One region of the Sinorhizobium sp. CCBAU 05631 genome, then DNA from elsewhere that is predicted to be linked to it. Evidence: predicted binding sites of a transcription regulator. Region 1 holds the regulator's gene; each other region holds the start of a gene.
The links. Region 1 encodes LexA, which represses DNA repair genes until DNA is damaged. Its sites were predicted from a motif close to TGTTCNNNNTGTGTTCNG; they were not measured.
Positions count from the first base shown of each region.

Region 1 (5,325 bases):
CCGCTGGCGCATCGCCCATAGCGACACGCCCACCAGCGGCACGCGGCGGATCGAATGCTCGGTTTTCTGCCGCCGATCGGTGCGTTCGGCAATTTCGATGTGCGGCACCTGGTCGCCGAGGCGAATGTCCTGCGGCCGGAGATTGCAGATCTCGCCGAGCCGCGCGCCGGTTTCGACCATCGCATAGACGATCAGGCGCGCATCCTCGTCGAGCATGTCCATCGCGCCTGGTGTCAGGATCTTGTCGCTGATCCACTGGAGCGGGAACGGCGGTCGGCTGCCGCCCTTCGTCGCGTTCGTTTCCTTGATCCGCGCCTTCTCCCAGGCGGTGTGATAGTGGGTGTGGAGAGCGTTATCGATCGGCGTGAGCATTCCCATGATGTCGCTGAAGGAGCGGTTGGCGGTATCGGCGGTCAGGCCCTCGCTGATGACCTTGCTCGTCCACCACTCCCGAAACTTCAACACGTCTGCCCGGGTGATAGCGGAGAGTTCGAGGTCGCCCATCACGTCGATCGCGTAGCGGATGGCGCGCTCGCGCGAGACCTTGTGCTTGCGCATCTGGTTCTTCGACATGCCGGTCAGGCCTGCGGCATTGTGCCGCTCATAGAGAGACCAGATGTTGCTCAGGCGGGGTGACGGCTCCTCGATCGTGCCGGCGATCGAGTCGACGACTATCTGCGATTTGTCCATGTTCTCTGAGATGACGGCCAGGCGCCGCTCGAGCTCGTCGAGGGGCAGGGCGGCGACCTCCTCGACCGGTCTGTAGGTAAATCCCATTGACTGCGCGACCTTCACGGCGGATTCGTATCGGGCGAAAGCGGCTTCGTTGTCATTGCCGACGAGCAGTGCTCGCCAGAATGTCTCGGCGGCATCGTGAACTGCCTGCGCCTTCTCTAGCGCCTCTTTCAGGCTCTTCGTCTTCAGTGACTGCTTGATGTGGACGCGCTTGTCGAGGTGGGCAACCTCGGTCGGGACGCGGCGATAATAGCGATAGATACCGCTTGCGGGGTGCTTCACCACATATCGCGATAAGTCGACGGACCTCATTGCTGCCGGTGTCTCCGCTGCCCTGTAGTCCAAAATGTAGCCAAAATGTACCCAAAATTGCAAGCAGGCAGCGAGCCATTCGGGCCTTTATGCGTTTACATGATCGTGTAAGCCATTGAAAACACTGCAAGAAAAAAGCCCCGCACCGTGAGGTGCAGGGCTTTGAAACTGGCTCCCCGGGCCGGATTCGAACCGGCGACCTATCGATTAACAGTCGAGTGCTCTACCGCTGAGCTACCAGGGATCATCTGCGCCGCAGAAGTGAGGCTGCTAATACAAATGCTTTTCCGATTTGCCAAGCGATTTTTCAAAAAAAATCTTGGGCCGCGGTTGTCACCCTGTGGAGAAGGCACCAACTGTTGGGGAGTTGGATTAAAGAGGCATAATGGCGAACGGCGGCAAGAAGAGATATTTCGGCATCGATCCGCAAACACGTCAAATCGTGCTCGGCAACTGGCGAATTCGGCTGCCCGACTCGCCGGCCCTGCGCATCTTGATCGGGTCGCTGCTCGTCGTCTGTGGCCTGCTCGGTTTTCTGCCGGTTCTCGGTTTCTGGATGGTCCCGCTCGGCCTGCTCGTATTGTCGCATGACATCCCTGCAGTGCGCCGCGCCCGCCGGAAGCTCGCCGTCTGGTGGGCGCGTCGGCGCGGCACTGAGAACTCCGGGAAGTAGGCCGGGCACAGGCCTGCAGTTCCTCCCACTGGGAGGACGGCCGGAAGGTTGCTTTCACCCGTCGCTCCCTGTCACAGTGGCAAGACTGCAACTACCGCATACTATGTACGGTAGAGATAGCGCCGCCAAGCACGCCGCTCTTGAACTTTTCCCCCAGACACAGTTTTGTTACAAAACTGTCACAATCCGGGGTTCAGAAAATGTTCGACGACAGGATCGAACTTTCCGACTGGCGTGAATGCGCTGCCGGACATCAGCGCAGCATTTTCGAGAATCGTCTCCATCCGAGTGTTCTCATCAAGGTTCTGAAGCTGGGATCCAGAGAAGCAAGCGGCACACGCCAGTCAAAGAGGGCGTTTGCATTCCTCAACCAATTCAAACGTTTCGGGGCCTATCGAACGTTTCGGCGTGAAGTCGACGAATTCCTTGAGCAGGCGAGAAAGTTCTCCCTCGCGGACGCCATCGAACTGCCGATACCGAAGATATTCGGCTTCGCCCAGACCGAGTACGGCCTGGGGCTCGTGGTGGAAAAAATAACCAGACGCGATGGGAAGCTCGCGCCCACCCTCGCTCAGTTGGCGTTTTCGGGGCAGCTCACCGCCAGGCATCTCACGATGATCGACGAAATCTTCGAACGGTTTCGCCGCCTGCACATCGTCATGATGGATGTAAATCCCGGCAATTTCGTCGTTACCGATCGCCGCGGTTACGATGAACTCATCTGCGTCGATGGGACGGGAGAGAAGAGTTTCTTACGCATTTTCGCTCTCTGTCGCCGTGCGAACGACATCAAGCTCAGACGGATGCGTTCGAAGCTGCTGACGAAGCTGGCGAGAATATTGGAGCATCCAGCCGCGATAGACGGAGAACAATCTGTCCACGCCGCACTGATGCGGCATTCAAAGCCGACCGGCCGCTATCTGCGCTTGTCAACTGCCTCGCCGCATCCGGCGCTCTTGGCGGCGGTCTTGTCGAGCGTACCGGTCTAATCGCCTCAACAGCTAAAGCTCCGGGGCAGGTTCGCGCCAAGCTTATATGGCTCGGCAGGCGAAAAATGCCTCGATTCAACTTTGGGTCGCCGATCGACGGGCTATAAACATCGACCTGAGCTGTGGGAAAACCCTGGAGCAGATTGCTACCAGCCAAGGGCGTGGCACCGGATCGAGCACCTGATCTCGTGACGTAGAATCGGCAATTAGATGTGTAATGGAGGCCTCGCCCGGAATTGAACCGGGGTACAAGGATTTGCAGTCCTCTGCGTCACCACTCCGCCACGAGGCCTCTCGTGCTCGTAAAATCGAGCGATGGCGGGCGTTTAAAACGAATCCATGTGGAGCGCAAGAGGGAGACGTTCAAAAAAGACGCCCACAAACAGCTTTGAACAGGCCGGAATACGAGAGCGCTTCTTGCCGGTGGCATGGCGGACGCCGAGACCAATAAACGCCGGCCGCAGTAAGCGAGATCACGGAAGGCAAAGAGAACAGTTCTGTCGTCGCGACCGCGCGAAACGACCGCACACAGGATCGGCACAGGAACCCAAATCGGCCTAGTGATAGCGCCGGATCAGACCGACGAGTTTGCCCTGAATTTTCACGCGGTCGGGTCCGAAGATGCGCGTTTCGTAAGCCGGATTCGCCGCTTCCAGTGCGATCGATGCGCCCTTGCGGCGGAATCGCTTCAAGGTTGCCTCCTCGTCGTCGATCAGGGCGACGACGATGTCGCCCGGGCTGGCGGTGCTGGCGTTGCGGATGATCACCGTGTCGCCATCGAGAATGCCCGCCTCGATCATCGAATCGCCCTTGATTTCGAGGGCGTAGTGCTCGCCGCTGCCGATCATCTCGACCGGCACGGAAATCTCGTGCGTATTGTTCTGAATGGCCGAAATCGGCACGCCGGCGGCGATCCGGCCCATGACCGGCACTGTCATGGACGCGCTCTCGACCGGCGGCGTTGGCGCCGGCTTCGGTGCCGGGGGCTTGCCGAGGCTGCCCTCGATGACGCTCGGCGAGAAGCCGCGCCGCGGCTGGGCTGGGCTCGAATAGGCTTCCGGCAGCTTGATGACCTCGAGCGCTCGGGCCCGATTGGGTAGCCGGCGAATGAAACCGCGTTCTTCCAGCGCAGTGATCAGCCGGTGGATGCCCGATTTCGACGCAAGATCGAGCGCATCTTTCATCTCGTCGAAGGAGGGCGGGACCCCGGATTCCTTCATCCGTTCATGAATGAACAGAAGCAATTCCTGTTGCTTGCGGGTCAGCATGCGCGTCACTCCAGATTCGCGAAACAAATCAAGAACAGAAACTATCCGTTCCATATGTGTTCCGCAAGCACTTAATATTCCGTGAACTCATGCGTCGAGGCGCGTCCGCTATCAGGGCGGCACGGACGGTTTGTGGGTATCGATGGTGGTGAAGACTTGCGTGCGGCAAGCGTCACACAAAGGCGAGCGTTTGCTCACCTTTGACGACGCTGTGCATCGTCTTGACAAGCCGTCCTAGTAGGCGAGGCGCAGCCCGCCGGGGCTAAGAACGTCGAAGTCGGGTTCAGGGTAGGGGCCGTACCACTGGGTGTAGGTCGTGTTGCCCGTAGCGCCTGTCGTGGCGCATCCTGAAAGTGTGAGAAGAGCGATTAAGGCGGCGGCGATCAGAGATTTGAGAGGCATGGTAGTCCCCACTTGCGGGAGTTGCCGATATGCAATGATGCCAGGTGCTAAGTCTCTCTCAAATCAGGCTCTTTGGCAAGCGAGGGGCAAGGCGGGAAGACGGCACATCGGGTGGAAAACACCGCTCCCTCTGACTTCGGGTCGCTCGCTTCTTAACGGAATTCGCGTTCGCAATGGGTCTGCTGCGAATACAGTCTGAAGTGGTGGTCGTCCGAGGGTGACGAGCCACGTCGGATCGGCCCGCTACAGAGATGTCGCTGATGTCTTAGCGATGTTCTGTTACCTATGTCTCCGGGTCGGACAAAGGTCGTTTGGTGGAGTCGAAGGGAGTCGAACCCTCGACCTCCGCAGTGCGATTGCGGCGCTCTCCCAACTGAGCTACGACCCCAGCCGTTCATCTATATAGGCGGATTTGAGCGCCCGCGCCAGTCCCTCCCGGCGTCTCGCGTGGGGAGGATCGGGGCCGTCGTGGATGTCACTCGAGGAGAATTTGCTTGAGCGTCGCGGCGTCCTCGATGAAGGCGGCGGGATCGTCATTGGCGACGAATTCCAGCATTGCAAAGCGTCGCCCGGTCCAGCGCGATGCGGGGAGGGCCGTGAGGACGCTTCGCCAATAGTCGGATGCCGATGCCAGGGGAAAACGGTTGCGATTTCGATCCCAGGCGAAGACGTGGACATGAGATACATGCTGACCGATGCGGGCGACCTCTGCGAGCGCCTCGCCGAGCTCCAGCCCGGGCCGCGGCTGCCAATAGAGATAAACATTGTCGTGGGCGATCGCGTCGATCAGGCGGCTTGCCGAGTCGGTCGTGTCCGTCAGCGATTGCGGGTGATATTCCAGCGAGACGGTCACGCGGTGGCGCGCGGCTTCGGCGCCCATGTCGCGGATCGCCTTTGCGGCATCACGTCTTTCGCCTGCGCTGTAGTCCTTTGAATCGCGCCGGCG
Region 1 is NZ_CP023063.1:1,472,056-1,477,380, forward strand. It holds gene SS05631_RS07370 (DUF6538 domain-containing protein) at 1-1,047, opposite strand, end outside; tRNA gene SS05631_RS07375 (tRNA-Asn) at 1,217-1,291, opposite strand; gene SS05631_RS07380 (hypothetical protein) at 1,433-1,720, shown strand; gene SS05631_RS07385 (YrbL family protein) at 1,921-2,709, shown strand; tRNA gene SS05631_RS07390 (tRNA-Cys) at 2,928-3,001, opposite strand; gene lexA (transcriptional repressor LexA) at 3,267-3,977, opposite strand; gene SS05631_RS31345 (hypothetical protein) at 4,212-4,379, opposite strand; tRNA gene SS05631_RS07405 (tRNA-Ala) at 4,692-4,767, opposite strand; gene SS05631_RS07410 (sugar phosphate isomerase/epimerase) at 4,855-5,325, opposite strand, start outside.

Region 2 (5,325 bases), 150 kb from region 1:
GCCGCCCGACAGCGTGTTCGCCTGCTGGCCGATCTTGATATAGCCGAGCCCTACCTGGTTGAGCGTCACCAGCTTGTCACGCACGGCCGGTACGGCCGCGAAGAATTCGACGCCTTCTTCCACCGTCATGTCGAGCACGTCGGCGATCGACTTGCCCTTGAAATGCACGTCGAGCGTTTCGCGGTTGTAGCGCTTGCCGTGGCAGACGTCGCAGGTGACGTAGACATCCGGCAGGAAGTGCATCTCGATCTTGATGACGCCGTCGCCTTGGCAGGCCTCGCAGCGTCCGCCCTTGACGTTGAAGGAGAAGCGGCCGGGCTGATAGCCGCGCGCCTTTGCCTCCGGCAGGCCGGCGAACCAGTCGCGAATCGGCGTGAAGGCGCCCGTATAGGTCGCCGGGTTCGAGCGCGGTGTCCGGCCGATCGGCGATTGGTCGATGTCGATCACCTTGTCGATATGCTCGAAGCCATCGATCCGGTCGTGGTCGGCGGGGTTTTCGCGCGCGCCCATGACGCGGCGGGCGGCCGCCTTGTAGAGCGTCTCGATGAGGAAAGTGGACTTGCCGCCCCCCGAAACGCCCGTGACGGCGGTGAAGACGCCGAGCGGGATCGACGCGGTCACATTCTTCAGATTGTTAGCCCGCGCCCCTACGACCGTGATTTCCTTCTTCTTTTTTGGCTTCCGGCGTTCGCTGGGAACCGCGACGCAGAGTTCGCCGGAGAGATATTTGCCGGTCAGCGACTTCGGATTGGCCATGATATCGGCGGGCGCACCTTCGGCGACGATCTCGCCGCCGTGAATGCCGGCGGCGGGGCCGATGTCGACCACATGATCCGCCGTCAGGATGGCATCCTCGTCATGCTCGACGACGATGACGGTGTTGCCGATGTCGCGCAGATGCCGGAGCGTCTCGAGCAACCGGGCATTGTCGCGCTGGTGCAGGCCGATCGACGGCTCGTCGAGGACATAGAGCACGCCGGTCAGCCCCGAACCGATCTGCGAGGCGAGCCGGATGCGCTGGCTCTCGCCGCCGGACAGCGTGCCGGAATTGCGCGACAGGCTCAGATATTCGAGGCCGACGTCGTTCAGGAAGCGCAGCCGCTCGCGAATCTCCTTGAGGATGCGCACGGCGATCTCGTTCTGCTTGGTGCTGAGGCGCTCGGGAAGCGTTTCGAACCAGTCGCGGGCAGCACGGATCGACATCTCGGTGAGCTCGCCGATATGAAGCCTGTCGATCTTGACCGCCAACGCCTCCGGTTTCAGCCGGTAGCCGGCGCAGGCGGGGCAGGGGGCCGCCGACATGAAGCGCTCGATCTCCTCGCGCGCCCAGGCACTGTCGGTCTCCTTCCAGCGCCGCTCGAGATTGGGCACGATTCCTTCGAAGGTCTTCGTCGTGTTGTAGGAGCGGGCACCGTCCTGATAGTGGAAGGTGATCTTTTCGTCCGTGCCGTGCAGGATCGCCCGCTGCGCTTCCTCGGAGAGCTCGCTCCAGCGATTGCCGAGCTTGAAGTCGAAGACCTTGCCGAGCGCCTCGAGCGTCTGATTGTAATAGGGCGAGGTCGATTTCGCCCAGGGGGCGATGGCGCCGTCCCGCAAAGTCCGATTCGGCTCGGGAACGATCAGCGCCTCGTCGATTTTCTGCTGGCTGCCGAGACCGTCACAGGTCGTGCAGGCGCCGAAGGGATTGTTGAAGGAGAACAACCGCGGTTCGATCTCCGGAATGGTGAAGCCGGAGACCGGGCAGGCGAATTTTTCCGAGAACAGCACGCGCTCATGCGTCTCGTTGAGCGACTTGTTGGCCGAACCGCCGGCGGCCGTCTCTTCCGGCGGCAGCGGCCTGTCGGCGAATTCGGCGATCGCCAGGCCGTCTGCGAGCGTCAGGCAGGTTTCGAGGCTGTCGGCAAGTCGGGTGCCGAGGTCGGGACGCACGACGACGCGGTCGACGACGACGTCAATGTCATGCTTGTATTTCTTGTCGAGTGCCGGCACGTCGGCGATTTCGTAGAACTGGCCATCGACCTTGACGCGCTGGAAGCCCTTCTTCATCAGCTCGGCGAGTTCCTTCTTGTACTCGCCCTTGCGGCCGCGCACGAGCGGCGCGAGGATGTAGAGCCGCGTGCCTTCGCCGAATTCCAGGACGCGATCGACCATCTGGCTGACCGTCTGGCTCTCGATCGGCAGGCCCGTCGCTGGCGAATAGGGGACGCCGACGCGTGCGAAGAGCAGGCGCAGATAGTCATAGATCTCGGTGACCGTGCCGACCGTCGAACGCGGATTGCGGGATGTCGTCTTCTGTTCGATCGAGATTGCCGGCGACAGTCCGTCGATCTGGTCGACATCCGGCTTCTGCATCATCTCCAGGAACTGCCGTGCATAGGCCGACAGGCTCTCGACATAGCGGCGCTGGCCCTCGGCATAGATCGTGTCGAAGGCGAGCGAGGATTTTCCGGAGCCCGAAAGGCCGGTCATCACGATCAGCTTGTTGCGCGGCAGGTCAAGGTCGATGCCCTTGAGGTTATGCTCGCGCGCGCCGCGAATGGAGAGGGTCTTGAGTTCGCTCATCGGAAGCCAGTTTTGCATGTCGGTTGAAAGCCTCCTATGTAATGACGACAACGCCCATGTCGAGGCGCAATCGGCAAAGAGGCGGCTCAATTGCGATTCGGTTGACAGGATAATAAGGGAATATTAGAACAAAAAAAGAACAAACATAAGCCGCGGCCTGCCAAATGAGCTGTGGATTGTGTAGGATGCGGGGCGTATCGGCGGCGGCTCACCGCTAAGATGCGCCCTCTTGAGACATTTGAAAGCCGGGCCGGCGGTTCGGTGAAAACACGGGAAAAGCGATATGGCTGGTAGCGTCAACAAGGTGATCTTGATCGGAAATGTCGGGGCCGACCCGGAAATCCGGCGCACGCAGGACGGCCGGCCGATCGCCAATCTCCGGATCGCCACGTCGGAGACCTGGCGCGACCGCAACAGCGGGGAACGGCGCGAAAAGACGGAGTGGCACAATGTGGTCGTCTTCAACGAAGGCCTGTGCAAGGTCGTCGAGCAATATGTGAAGAAGGGCGCCAAGCTCTATATCGAAGGCCAGCTGCAGACCCGCAAATGGCAGGACCAGAACGGCAATGACCGTTACACCACCGAGGTCGTGCTGCAGGGCTTCAACTCGACGCTGACGATGCTCGACGGCCGCGGCGAAGGCGGCGGCGCCAGAAGTGGCGGCAGCGACTACGGCGGCGGCGGTTACGAGGATTACGACCAGCCGCGGCAATCTCCGGGCGGCGGCCGCTCCGGCGGCCAACCAAACCAGGGCGGCGGCAATTTCTCCCGCGATCTCGACGACGACATTCCGTTCTGATCGGTCAGCGTCAATCGCTCGGAACATATTCGGCCCGCCTCTACAGTGCCGCGCGTCTTTTCAGACGCGCAAAGGTCGCTGTAGCACTTTGAATTGCTGCATGTCTTTGTCCTGAAATCGAAGTCGATTTAAGGACACATGCAGTTGCGGGCCGTTGCGTTTTCAGCCGAGGCTCTGAACTGGGATTTGAAAAGCAGAACGCACGCCGTCGACGACGAACTGAACGGCGAGCGCCGCCAGGATCACGCCGAGGAGGCGGGTGAGGATCGCCCGACCGGTAACCCCGAGGAAACGGTCGATCCGGTCGGCGATCACCAGCGCCAGGAAGAGCGATGCCATCGAGGCGGCGATGACGACGAGGAGTTGGACGCGCTCGAGGACCGAGGGAAAGGAACTGCCGAGCAGGATCGTTGCCGAAATCGCCCCCGGCCCGGCGATCAGCGGCAGGGCGAGGGGGAAGACGGCGATATTGTGGATGTGGTCCTTGGTCACCGCCGTTTCTCCGGTCTTTTCCTTTCGCTCCTGGCGTCGTTCGAAGATCATCTCGAAGGAAATCCAGAAGAGAAGCAGGCCGCCCGCGATGCGGAAAGCGCCGATCGAGATGCCGAGCAGGCCGAGAATGCCGTCGCCGAAAAGGGCAAAGGCAGCGAGGATGAAAAAAGCGATCAGCGAGCCGCGGGTCGCGACCTGGAAGCGCTCCTGCCGGCTCAGACCGACCGTGAGGCTCAGGAAAATGGGCGCAAGGCCCGGCGGGTCTAGCGTGACGAGCAGCGTCGTCAGCGCATTGATCAGCAGATCGGCATCGAACATCCGTTCCCCCTCCGGATCGCCATCCGGGTACCCGGTAGCGGCGCTGCATTCTTAGGCAACCGACGCGCGCTTGGGAAGGGCCGGCTAGCCAAGCGCTGTGCGATAGCCTAAACCGGCTTTACGCGAAGGAAAGCCGGATGCATTCGAGGCTTGCGGAGAAGCTCTTCCGATTTGTGGATGCCTGCCCTAGAAAAGCCTGTTCCGGCGGCAAAAGGCTGTTCAAAACCATTGGCCAAAATTGGCGCTTGAAGCTGCATTCGGCTATAAGAACTGACTGATTCTGAACAAAGATCGTGATCGACATTGACTGAGCAAAGCACTCCCGGCGGCGGAAAGACTCCGCCAGGCATCGAGCCGATTTCCATCATCGAGGAAATGCAGCGGTCCTATCTCGATTACGCCATGAGCGTGATCGTTTCCCGCGCCCTTCCCGATGTGCGCGACGGTCTGAAACCGGTTCACCGCCGCATCCTTTACGGGATGAGCGAACTCGGCATCGATTGGAACAAGAAATACGTCAAATGCGCCCGCGTCACCGGTGACGTGATGGGTAAATACCATCCGCACGGCAACATGGCGATCTACGACGCACTGGCGCGCATGGCGCAGGATTGGTCGCTCAGGCTGCCGCTGATCGACGGCCAGGGCAATTTCGGTTCGGTCGACGGCGATCCGCCGGCGGCCGAACGCTATACCGAGTGCCGGCTGCAGAAGGCGGCCCATTCGCTGCTCGATGACCTCGACAAGGAAACGGTCGATTTCCGCGACAATTACGACGGCACCTTGCAGGAGCCGGTCGTCGTTCCGGCGAAATTTCCGAACTTGCTCGTCAACGGCGCGGGCGGCATCGCCGTCGGCATGGCGACCAACATCCCGCCGCACAATCTGAGCGAAGTCATCAATGGCTGCATTGCGCTGATCGATGATCCGGCACTCGAACTGCCGGAGCTGATGCAGATCATTCCGGGCCCCGACTTTCCGACCGGGGCGCTGATTCTCGGTCGCGCCGGCATTCGCCAGGCCTATGAGACGGGCCGCGGTTCGGTGATCATGCGCGGCCGCGCCCATGTCGAGCCGATGCGCGGCGATCGCGAGCAGATCATCATCACCGAAATTCCCTATCAGGTGAATAAGGCGACGATGATCGAGAAGAT
Region 2 is NZ_CP023063.1:1,619,866-1,625,190, forward strand. It holds gene uvrA (excinuclease ABC subunit UvrA) at 1-2,562, opposite strand, end outside; gene SS05631_RS08060 (single-stranded DNA-binding protein) at 2,846-3,361, shown strand; gene SS05631_RS08065 (MarC family protein) at 3,524-4,171, opposite strand; gene gyrA (DNA gyrase subunit A) at 4,475-5,325, shown strand, end outside.
Region 2: a site for LexA is predicted at 2,687-2,704, ahead of uvrA (excinuclease ABC subunit UvrA). Genes of this name have one in related genera too.

Region 3 (5,325 bases), 630 kb from region 1:
TTCGCCATTGCCAATGGCGTTCAGCCTATTGTTGACGATCGCGCTCTCAGCCGGCCTGACGACCACGAGCGCCGCGTCCGAGAAGCCGCGCCCACCTTCTCCGCGCCCGCCATTGCGGGGGCCGCCGGCTCCCTCGCCGCCCGCAGATCCGGAGAGCGCATCGATCAGCGGATGCGAAACACCAATCGCCCCCAGCGTTTCACCCGCTCCGGGGGCAAAGCGCACCCAGGCGGCTCCCCCGACGACGAGTACGAGGAGGCTGACCGCCAGTTGCTTCAAAAAGCCCATGCATGTCTCCGAATAAGATACGCGCTCCAGCGCGGCGCGTACCGGCGGAACGTTCCGAGTTGCCGCAAGTATCATTGTTTGCGCGCCTTCGGGCAATCTCGGAACGCCATCATTACGCATTTGTAATGAAAGCGGAATTTGTTGTCCGCATCATGGCGCCCCCGCATGCCGGCGCTCGTCGATCGCTGTTTACAGCCGCCGCGGCTCGGCTATTCTGCCTCATGAAACCGGACGTTGAAAAAGGGGGGAGAAAGCACATGTGCGATGCATGCGTGATCGAATCGGTAAAGCAGCAAATGTTGTCGCGGCGCAGCTTCTTCCGCGCCGCCGCTGTCGCATCGGCGGGCGCCGCGGCCGCCGGCATGGGGGTCGCGCCGCCGGCGCTTGCCGCCGGCCATACGAGCGTCACCGACCTCACCCATGAACTCCATGAGGAGTTTCCGACCTTCTTCGTCTCGCAGCAGTTCTTCCGCGAGCAGAAGTTCAACTTTGCCGAACATACGTTCAACCTGTTCGAGCTCCGGGTGAACGAACATACCGGCACCCATGTCGATGCGCCGCTGCATTTCTCCGCCGACGGCCTCTCGGTCGCGGAACTGCCGGTCGAAAAACTCCTCGTGCCGCTCTGCATCGTCGACATTCGCGAGAGGGCGGCAGCCGACCCGGACGCGCAGGTCACACCCGAGGACATCAAGGCGTGGATCGCCGCCAATGGCGACGTTCCGGAGAATGCCTGCGTCGCCATGCTTTCCGGTTGGGCGGCCCATCTCGGCACGGAGAAGTTCCGCAACGCCGACGCCGAGGGAAAGCTGCACTTCCCCGGCTTCCATGTCGACGCAGCCAAGTTTCTGCTCCAGGAAACGAAGGCTGCCGGCATTGCCGTCGACACGCTCTCGCTCGATCACGGCATATCTCCTGACTTCGCCACCCACCGCGCCTGGCTGCCGGAGGGTCGCTGGGGGCTGGAAGCCGCCGCCAATCTCGACAAGCTACCGGCCAAGGGCGCAACGCTCGTCCTCGGCGCGCCGAAGCACCGCGGCGGCACCGGCGGGCCGGCGCGCGTTTTCGCCCTCGTTTAGAACCGCGGAAGGAAGCATCATGAGCACCGTTGCGCCGCCGTCCGACCCGGAATCGAACCTGCGCGTCAAGGCGGTTTTCGACGACATCCGCGCCACGCGGAAATCGGACTTCATCAACAATATGTGGCTGTGGCTCGCCTTCGATCCGGACCTGCTGGAACGCACCTGGGCGGAGGTCAAGGCGGTGATGGCGACGCCCTCGGCGCTCGATCCGCTGGTCAAGGAGATGCTGTACATCGCAGTTTCCGTCAGCAATGGCTGCGGCTATTGCATCCACTCGCACACCGCCGCCGCCAAGGCAAAGGGGATGAGCGAAGCCGAGCATGCCGATCTGCTGCGCGTCATTTCGCTTGCCGCCAAGACCAACCAGCTGGCGACCGCGCTGCAGGTCCCGGTCGATCCGGCCTTCGACGCCACGGCCGAACGATAGCGACATCGAAACACCAGCGCTGAAAACGCCTGTCTTTCCACAGGCTTGCAGAAATCCGACGAGACTCCGGAATAAAAGAAGAACATCCTTTCTGGCCTTTCGGTCCCGAATCACTACATTGGGCCGCATGAGCAAAGGTTTCGACGACATCCCCTTCTTCGACGAGGAGCCGGCGCCGCGCAAACCCGCCCCTGCCGCCGGCGGCATCGCGGCGCGCGCCATGGCTGCCCGCGACAAGGCGCAACGGCCGGACTATCTCTCCGGTCTCAACTCGGAACAGCGCGAAGCCGTCGAAACGCTGGAGGGCCCGGTGCTCGTGCTTGCCGGCGCCGGCACCGGCAAGACGCGCGTGCTGACCACCCGCATCGCCCATATCCTGTCGACCGGCCGCGCCTATCCCTCGCAGATCCTCGCCGTGACCTTCACCAACAAGGCGGCGCGCGAGATGAAGGAGCGCATCGGCGTGCTCGTCGGCCATGCGGTCGAAGGCATGCCCTGGCTCGGCACCTTCCACTCGATCGGTGTCAAGCTCTTGCGCCGCCATGCCGAACTCGTGGGGCTGAGATCCGATTTCACCATCCTCGACACCGACGACGTCGTGCGGCTGATCAAGCAGCTTATCCAGGCCGAAGGGCTGGACGACAAGCGTTGGCCGGCCAAGCAATTCGCCGCCATGATCGACACCTGGAAGAACAAGGGCCTCGATCCGGCGCATATCCCCGAGGGCGACGCCCGCGCCTTCGCGAACGGTAGGGGCCGCGAGCTCTACGCCGCCTACCAGAACCGCCTGGTGACGCTAAACGCCTGCGACTTCGGCGACCTGCTGCTGCACCCGATCCGCATGTTCCGCGCCAATCCGGACGTGCTCAAGGATTATCACGACAAGTTTCGCTACATCCTTGTCGACGAGTATCAGGATACCAACACGGCGCAATATATGTGGCTGCGGCTCTTGGCGCAGCGGCCGCAGAGCGGCAAGGCCGTCGTGAGAGAAACGCCTGCGGGCGAAGCCCGAGCCAGCCAAGGCTGGCCGGACGACGTTTCGTCCGCCCCCGCGGAGCGCAGCCGCGCAGGCGGCGACAGCGTGAGCGCAAACAAACAGCAGCAGATAAACATCTGCTGCGTCGGCGACGACGACCAGTCGATATACGGCTGGCGCGGCGCCGAGGTCGACAATATCCTCCGTTTTGAGAAGGACTTCCCGGGCGCCAAGGTCATCAAGCTCGAGCGCAACTACCGCTCGACCGAGCATATCCTCGGCACCGCCGCGCATCTGATCGCCCACAATGAGGGCCGGCTCGGCAAGACACTCTTCACCGAACGCAGCCACCCGGACGACGAGAAGGTGCATGTGCACGCCGCCTGGGATTCCGAAGAGGAAGCCCGCGCCGTCGGCGAGGAGATCGAACAGCTCCAGCGCCAGAAGCACAATCTGAACGACATTGCGATCCTGGTGCGCGCCTCCTTCCAGATGCGCGAGTTCGAAGACCGCTTCGTCACCCTCGGCCTCAATTATCGCGTCATCGGCGGCCCGCGCTTCTACGAGCGGCTCGAAATCCGCGACGCCATGGCATATTTCCGCCTCGTCTGCCAGCCGGCCGACGATCTCGCCTTCGAGCGCATCGTCAACACGCCGAAACGAGGCCTCGGCGACACCACCGTTCGAACCCTGCACGACTATGCCCGCGCCCGCGACATTCCGATGCTCGCCGCCGCAACCGAGATCATCGAGACCGACGAGTTGAAGCCGAAGGCGCGCAAGGCGCTGTTCGACGTCGTCACCGATTTCCGCCGCTGGCAGACCTTGCTCGAAACGACGCCGCACACGGAGCTTGCCGAACAGATCTTGGATGAGAGTGGCTATACGGCGATGTGGCAGGCGGACAAGTCGGCCGAAGCGCCGGGGCGGCTTGAAAACCTCAAGGAACTCATCCGCTCGATGGAGGCCTTCGAATCGATGCGCGGCTTCCTGGAGCATGTCGCGCTCGTCATGGATGCCGAGCAGAACGAGGACATGGATGCCGTGTCGATCATGACGCTGCACTCGGCCAAGGGCCTGGAATTCGACACCGTCTTCCTGCCGGGCTGGGAGGAAGGTCTCTTTCCGCATCAGCGGGCACTCGACGAGGGCGGCCGCGCCGGGCTCGAAGAGGAACGCCGCCTCGCCTATGTCGGGATCACCCGCGCCAAGCGCCGCTGTCACATCTGGTTCGTCTCGAACCGCCGCATTCACGGCCTCTGGCAGTCGACGATGCCGTCGCGCTTCCTCGACGAACTGCCGGTCGACCATGTCGAGGTCGCCGAGCAGGACGTCTCCTATGGCGGCTACAATCGCGGCGGCTATGGCCAATCCCGCTTCGACAAGGCCGATCCCTTCGAGAACAGCTACCAGACGCCCGGCTGGAAGCGCGCCCAGCAGCACCGCTCGGACGCCACCCGCGACAATTGGGGCAGCCGCTCCGGCCATGCCGTCGAACGCATCGGCTACGGCGAGTCAGGTCCCCGCACCCGCACCATCGAGGGCGAGCTCGTCGCCAAGTCGACGACTGCGGAACCGTCCCGCTTCAGCGTCGGCGACCGCGTCTTCCATCTGAAATTCGGCAACGGCAACATTGCCGCGGTCGAAGGCAACAAGCTGACGATCGATTTCGACCGCGCCGGACAGAAGCGCGTGCTGGATGGATTCGTGGAAAGAGTGTGACGCGCCCCCTCAGATCACCATCCGATACATCACGAAGCCCGACTTCTCCGCCACCTTGTCGTAGAGCCGCATCGCCTTGAGGTTGGTCTCGTGGGTCAGCCAGTAGACCCGCGAGGTGCCGGCGCGTCGCGCTGCTTCGAAGACCCCGTTGATCAGCGCCTCGCCGACCCCTCTGCCGCGGGCTGCCTCGTTGATGAAGAGGTCCTGGAGATAGCAGTTCGGCTGGATTGCCGTGGTGGTGCGGTGAAAGATGAAGTGGGTGAGCCCGACCAACCGGCCCTTGTTCTCGGCAACCAGGGCATGCATCGGTTCATAGGCATCGAAGAAGCGCGACCAGGTCATATGGGTGATGTCGGGAGCGAGTGCGGCTTCGCCCGAACGTCCGTAAAAGGCGTTGTAGCCCTCCCAGAGCAGCAGCCACTGGTCGTAGTCGCCCCGGACGACCGGGCGGATGGAAAGGTTTTCACTCATCGTCGAACCCACCGGAAAGGCCGTTGCGGGGGCGCCAGCATAACCCTTGATTTCGGCAAGGTCTATCTGGCAGCCGCATGCCGTCGATCACTGATTTTTATCTGAATCCGTCGAGGCGGTTGCCGCGCCCTCTCCTTTCGCCCGCCGCATCAGCGCGATCACCTCGGCGTCGGTGGTTTGCTCGAAATCGTCGTAATAGATGCTGACCGCATGAAAGGGATGAGGCGTTGCGAGGCAGACGACCCGGTCCACTTGACGGCGAAGGCCGGCGATTGCACTCGGCGGAGCCACCGGGACGGCCACGACAAGTGCCGCAGCGCCCGCCTTCCGGAGCGCCTGGACGGCGGCCCTCACCG
Region 3 is NZ_CP023063.1:2,103,219-2,108,543, forward strand. It holds gene SS05631_RS10390 (efflux RND transporter periplasmic adaptor subunit) at 1-288, opposite strand, end outside; gene SS05631_RS10395 (cyclase family protein) at 546-1,367, shown strand; gene SS05631_RS10400 (carboxymuconolactone decarboxylase family protein) at 1,387-1,797, shown strand; gene SS05631_RS10405 (UvrD-helicase domain-containing protein) at 1,925-4,498, shown strand; gene SS05631_RS10410 (GNAT family N-acetyltransferase) at 4,508-4,969, opposite strand; gene SS05631_RS10415 (phosphoribosyltransferase family protein) at 5,057-5,325, opposite strand, start outside.
Region 3: a site for LexA is predicted at 1,865-1,882, ahead of SS05631_RS10405 (UvrD-helicase domain-containing protein). Genes of this name have one in related genera too.

Region 4 (5,325 bases), on a different replicon from region 1:
GTGAATGCGCGTCGCGAAATCCCTCAGGATTGCATCACCGGTCTGATGGCCGAACTGGTCGTTGATGCTCTTGAAACGGTCGATGTCCAGCACGCAGAGGCAGCCTGGCGAGCTCTGCTGCAGCATGTCCTCGATTCTCGCCGTCACGAAACGGCGGTTGGCGACGCCGGTTAGTTCGTCGGTATAGGAGGCCTTGATGGCCAGATCACGATCCTGTCGCACCGTGCGCGCCTTCACCCTGAGACCGGTCACATCGGTGGCCACGCAAAGCATCCAGCCATCCTTCTCGACGGTTTCGGTCATCCAAAGCCAGCGCCCGTCGAACAGATCGGTTTCAAAAGACCTGAAGCCGACCTTGCCGCGGCGCGACTGGGTCGATCGCAGCCATTTTTCGAAATCTCCCGAGCGAATGACGGTTCCGCGTTGGGCATGAAAGTTCCGCCGCATCAAGTCCGGCCATAGCGGCGTCTCATCCGGTGCGACGAAATAGGCTGACCGGAATGCCTCGTTGGTTTAGCGCAGCCTGTCGAACTCGTCATAGGCGGCGACGAGAACCGGAGAGGTCTCGAAGAGTTCAAAGAGTCGACTGGTATCCTTCGCCATATGTCGACGTTAGACGGTCTTCGTTAAAGGAAGCAATAAGCCAGCGGTGCGAATGCAAGCGCTTGGCGAATGGCCGCCGCTCCGTCGTGGCCGATATTCCTCTCCGGCAACGGTCCCAAAGGGCAAACCAGCACTTGCACAGAGATTCGGGGCCGCTACCTGCAGTGACTCGTCATCGTCCCAATCAGGCATACACTGAACGTTTCCGGCACACGCTCGGGCGCCACGGATGTGCGAATCCGCCCCCGTCGAGAGGAGATGAACCATGGTGCCATCTCGCGACCGGTGCAGCACTTTCGGCCCCACAGAGGTGGATCTGCTGCACAGCATTTTCGAACAGATCCTGGAGGAAAAGGGTGTGGAGAGCAGCGGCGAGAGAGCGAATGAAATCGCCGCACGGTTGATTCGCATTTATCAGTCCGGCGTGCGCGACGTCGCAATGCTGAAAAAACTGTCCGTGCGTCCGCGGGAGTGATCCCACGACGCGAGGTCGGGCCGCCTGCCATCAGTGCAACGTCTTGTTTCCTGGGAAGGGAACGGGAGTGGCTTCGGCCATTTTCGCGGCCATTCGCATCGCGATCACATAGTCTTCGGTGAGCTCCATCAGCGCGAGCGCGATCTCCTGCCACGTCCAGCCGGCGCTTTCGGCCAGACTCGTGAAAATCTGAAAATCCTCTTCCAGCGCGCGCTCGCACTCGACCCGGCGGTCCGGGGGCTGGGGCTGGGTGATCGTGTCGGTGACCTTAGGCATCGTTCCTCCTAGTGAAGAGGGAAACTCGCAGACGAGGAGACCGGTTCCATCGCGCCGTTCCGAAAAGCATCTGGCTGCGGGAGGCTCGATCGAGACGAAGAAAGCGACCGCGCGCAGCGTTACTCCTGAAGGGCGTGGAGACGGTCATGGTTCCGCACAATCAGTGGAAGCGCGACGTTGAGGCTCGGCAAGGTGAGTTCGCGTCCTTTCCCTATGATCGAGCGACCGTCGAGCGATTTCGCCAAGCGTTCCCACGGTCCCGGTGGAACGACGAACGCAAGAGCTGGTTCGTGCCGGGAACGACGGCCGCCGGTCGTATCGAGCGGTGGCTGGCACGGGAAGCAGAGCGCGCCGACATCCATGGTGACGCCAAAGGCCGCGACGCCTATGATTTCGAGCCCATCGTCAGCCCATATCTAGAGGTCCGCGACGACCTGCGCATCCGAACGCCCTATTCCAGATCGGTGATCGAATTGCTGCGCGGAATTCCCTGGGCGCATTGGGACGAGGATGGGCGGGTCTGGCGCGTACCCTTCCGGTCCTACGAGGAACTGCAGCGACACTGGCCAGGGATCGAGGAGGCCGCTCGAAGAAGCGAACCGGAGGAAAGAAAGCGCCGCCGAGATGCGGAAAGAGGTTCCGAGGCAGATAGAGCGGCGAGAGCGCGGGTCGCGGAAAGGCGTCGCCGCCGCTATCCCCTCCCCGCTGACGATCCGCCGCCCTTGGACCGCCCGGTTACGACCGTTCAGTATGGGAGCGTCGTCTTTGTGGATCTCTCCGGCGAAGTCGCCGAGCCGGCGTCGCTGGCGCAATACTATCCGCAAGCGGATCACACCGTTGACCACGTTTGGGGGAGATGGCGCCCACCGACCCTTGCCGAACTCGTCGCGACATGGCCGGCCCGCCGAGAGCCCGGGCCCCAGGCGCTTTCCAGGGGATGATGGCAGCAAACACTCACCAAGTTGAGGATCGCCCGCAGAAACGCACGCTCCATGGCGCGACGCCAGCAGGCGCGGAAGCCGGCGGGCATCTCCGAACATCGAACGCGCGCCGAATAGCAAAGCGGCCGATCCGTTCGGGCCGAAATTGACCATCCAGACCGCTGGCGGCTTTGCGGTATGTCGAACTGCGGCTATGTTCCTTTTCCGTTCACGCGCGATTCGCGGCAATTTCCGCCGCCTTCACAGGACGCGCCTGTTCAATCGGAGGCGGGACGAGGTCGGATGAGCGTGGCATATCTGGAAAAACTGAACGAGCGCCAGCGCAGTGCCGTCTCACACGGTGTCGGACCGGATGCCCATATCGGTGGTCCGCTTCTCATCATCGCCGGCGCCGGCTCAGGCAAGACAAACACGCTAGCCAACCGGGTGGCGCATCTCATCGTCAACGGTGCGGACCCCCGACGTATCCTGCTGATGACCTTCTCGCGCCGGGCGGCCGCCGAGTTGGGCCGAAGAGTCGAACGCATCTGCGGCCAGGTTCTCGGCGGCAAGGCCGGCACGATCTCGGACGCGCTTGCCTGGGCGGGAACCTTTCACGGCATCGGCGCGCGGCTTCTGCGCGACCATGCCGGGGAAATCGGTATCGATCCGGATTTCACCATTCACGACCGGGAAGACAGCGCCGATCTCATGAACATCGTGCGGCACGAACTTGGTTTATCGAAAACCGAGAACCGTTTCCCCACCAAGGCGACATGTCTTGCCATCTATTCGCGCACCGTCAATGCGGAACAGCCGCTCGACGAGGTCCTGCACGACAATTTTCCCTGGTGTTCTGCCTGGGAAAAGCAACTGCGCGAACTTTTCGGCGCCTATGTCGAAGCCAAGCAGGCGCAGAACGTCCTCGATTACGACGACCTGCTGCTCTACTGGGCGCAGATGATGGGCGACGCCGCCCTCGCCGAGGACGTCGGCGGCCGGTTCGACCACGTGCTTGTCGACGAATATCAGGATACCAACCGGCTGCAGGCTTCGATCCTCCTTGCGTTGAAGCCGAATGGTCGGGGCCTCACCGTGGTGGGCGACGACGCCCAGTCGATCTACTCGTTCCGCGCCGCGACGGTGCGCAACATTCTGGATTTTCCGGCAAGCTTCACGCCGGCGGCGGAGATCATCACGCTCGATCGGAACTATCGCTCGACACAGCCGATCCTCGCTGCCGCAAACGGCGTCATCGAACTGGCCCGCGAACGCTTCACCAAGAACCTCTGGACCGAGCGGCAATCGGCCGAGCGGCCGCGGCTCGTGACCGTGCGCGACGAGGCGGATCAGGCCAACTACGTCGTCGAACAGGTCTTGGAGAACCGCGAAGGCGGAATGCTGCTGAAGCAGCAGGTCGTGCTCTTCCGCACCTCGCACCACAGCGGCGCCCTCGAGGTTGAACTGACCCGCCGCAACATTCCCTTCGTGAAGTTCGGCGGGCTCAAATTCCTGGACAGCGCGCATGTGAAGGACATGCTGGCGGCGTTGCGCTTTGCGCAGAATCCGCGCGACCGGGTCGCGGGTTTTCGGCTGATGCAATTGCTTCCCGGCGTCGGTCCGCAGACGGCCGGGCGCGTCCTCGAGGCGATCGCCGCCGATCCGGAACCGCTGGCGGCGCTTGCGGAGATCCCTGCCCCGCCGCGCTCCGGCGATGCCTGGTTGCTCTTCGCTGACATGCTGCAGACCCTGCGCTCCACCCGGACCGGCTGGCCAGGAGAAATCAGCACGGCCCGCGCCTGGTACGAACCGCATCTGGAGCGTATCCATGAAGACGCCGAGGTCCGCAGGGCCGACCTCCTGCAGCTCGAGCAGATCGCCAGCGGCTATCCGTCGCGCGAGCGCTTTCTGACCGAGCTCACCCTCGATCCGCCGGACGCCACCAGCGACCATGCGGGCGTGCCGCTGCTCGACGAGGACTATCTCATCCTCTCGACCATCCACTCGGCCAAGGGGCAGGAATGGAAATCGGTTTTCGTGCTGAATTGCGTCGACGGCTGCATTCCGTCCGATCTCGGTGTCGGCAGCACGGCGGAGGTCGAGGAGGAGCGCCGTCTGCTTTACGTCGCCATGACGCGCGCCAAGGACAGCCTGCATCTGATCACCCCGCAGCGCTTTTTTACGCACGGTCAGCATGCCCAGGGCGACCGGCATGTCTACGCCTCGCGCAGCCGCTTCCTACCTGCAACGCTTCTGCAATTCTTCGAGTGCTCGGCCTGGCCCGTTGCCAAGCCGGCTGCGGCTGGCCAGCGTGATGCGCAGCAATTGCGCATCGATGTCCGGGCCCGCATGCGCGGTATGTGGCGTTAATGCATGTCGCCCAAAGTGTGCAGCGTGAATACGTTTGAACGCGCCTTAGGAAAATGATCGTTGCCGGCTCGCTGGAGCCGAACGCGCCAATTGACGGACGAGCATTGTCGGCGCAGTGATCGAGCGGTCGTCTTTAGCCATGCCGTTCAGAACCTGGAGCAGATCGTAGCCGGCCGGCCAGCGGCCGAAGCCGCTCGCGATGTTGATGTGGCCGGCATGGCCGAGATCGACGAGGCGGCCGCCCCATTCTTCACACAAAATCCGTAAGCGGTCGAAGCGCATATAGGGATCGTTAAGACTGCCGACGACGAGACTTGGAAAGCTAAGCCGCTGTCGCGGCATGCCCCCGAAGGCGATCGCCCCCGGATGCAGTCGCTCCGTCTCCTCGAGATCACAGGGGCCGACCAGAAGCGCGCTTCGGATTCGCTCGACAATCGGGCGTCCGGCCAAGGCCGCGACCAACAGGCAGCCCAGACTGTGGGCGACGATGTCGACCGACGGATGCCTGTCGATTTCTGTCTCCAGAGCACTTCGCCAAGCCGCAAGCGCCGGTCGGTTCCAGTCGCCCTGCTCGACGAGCGTGGCCCCTGGTTGATCGATGAGCCAGTGGCGCTGCCAGTGCCCTCGCCCGATCCGAACAAACCCGGAACGATCAGCGTCTTCACCATACGTTCGCTCCCC
Region 4 is NZ_CP023064.1:785,346-790,670, forward strand. It holds partial or broken gene SS05631_RS23265 (GGDEF domain-containing protein) at 1-603, opposite strand, end outside; gene SS05631_RS23270 (hypothetical protein) at 869-1,078, shown strand; gene SS05631_RS23275 (hypothetical protein) at 1,109-1,354, opposite strand; gene SS05631_RS23280 (hypothetical protein) at 1,501-2,295, shown strand; gene SS05631_RS23285 (ATP-dependent helicase) at 2,578-4,644, shown strand; gene SS05631_RS23290 (alpha/beta hydrolase) at 4,690-5,325, opposite strand, start outside.
Region 4: a site for LexA is predicted at 2,490-2,507, ahead of SS05631_RS23285 (ATP-dependent helicase). Genes of this name have one in related genera too.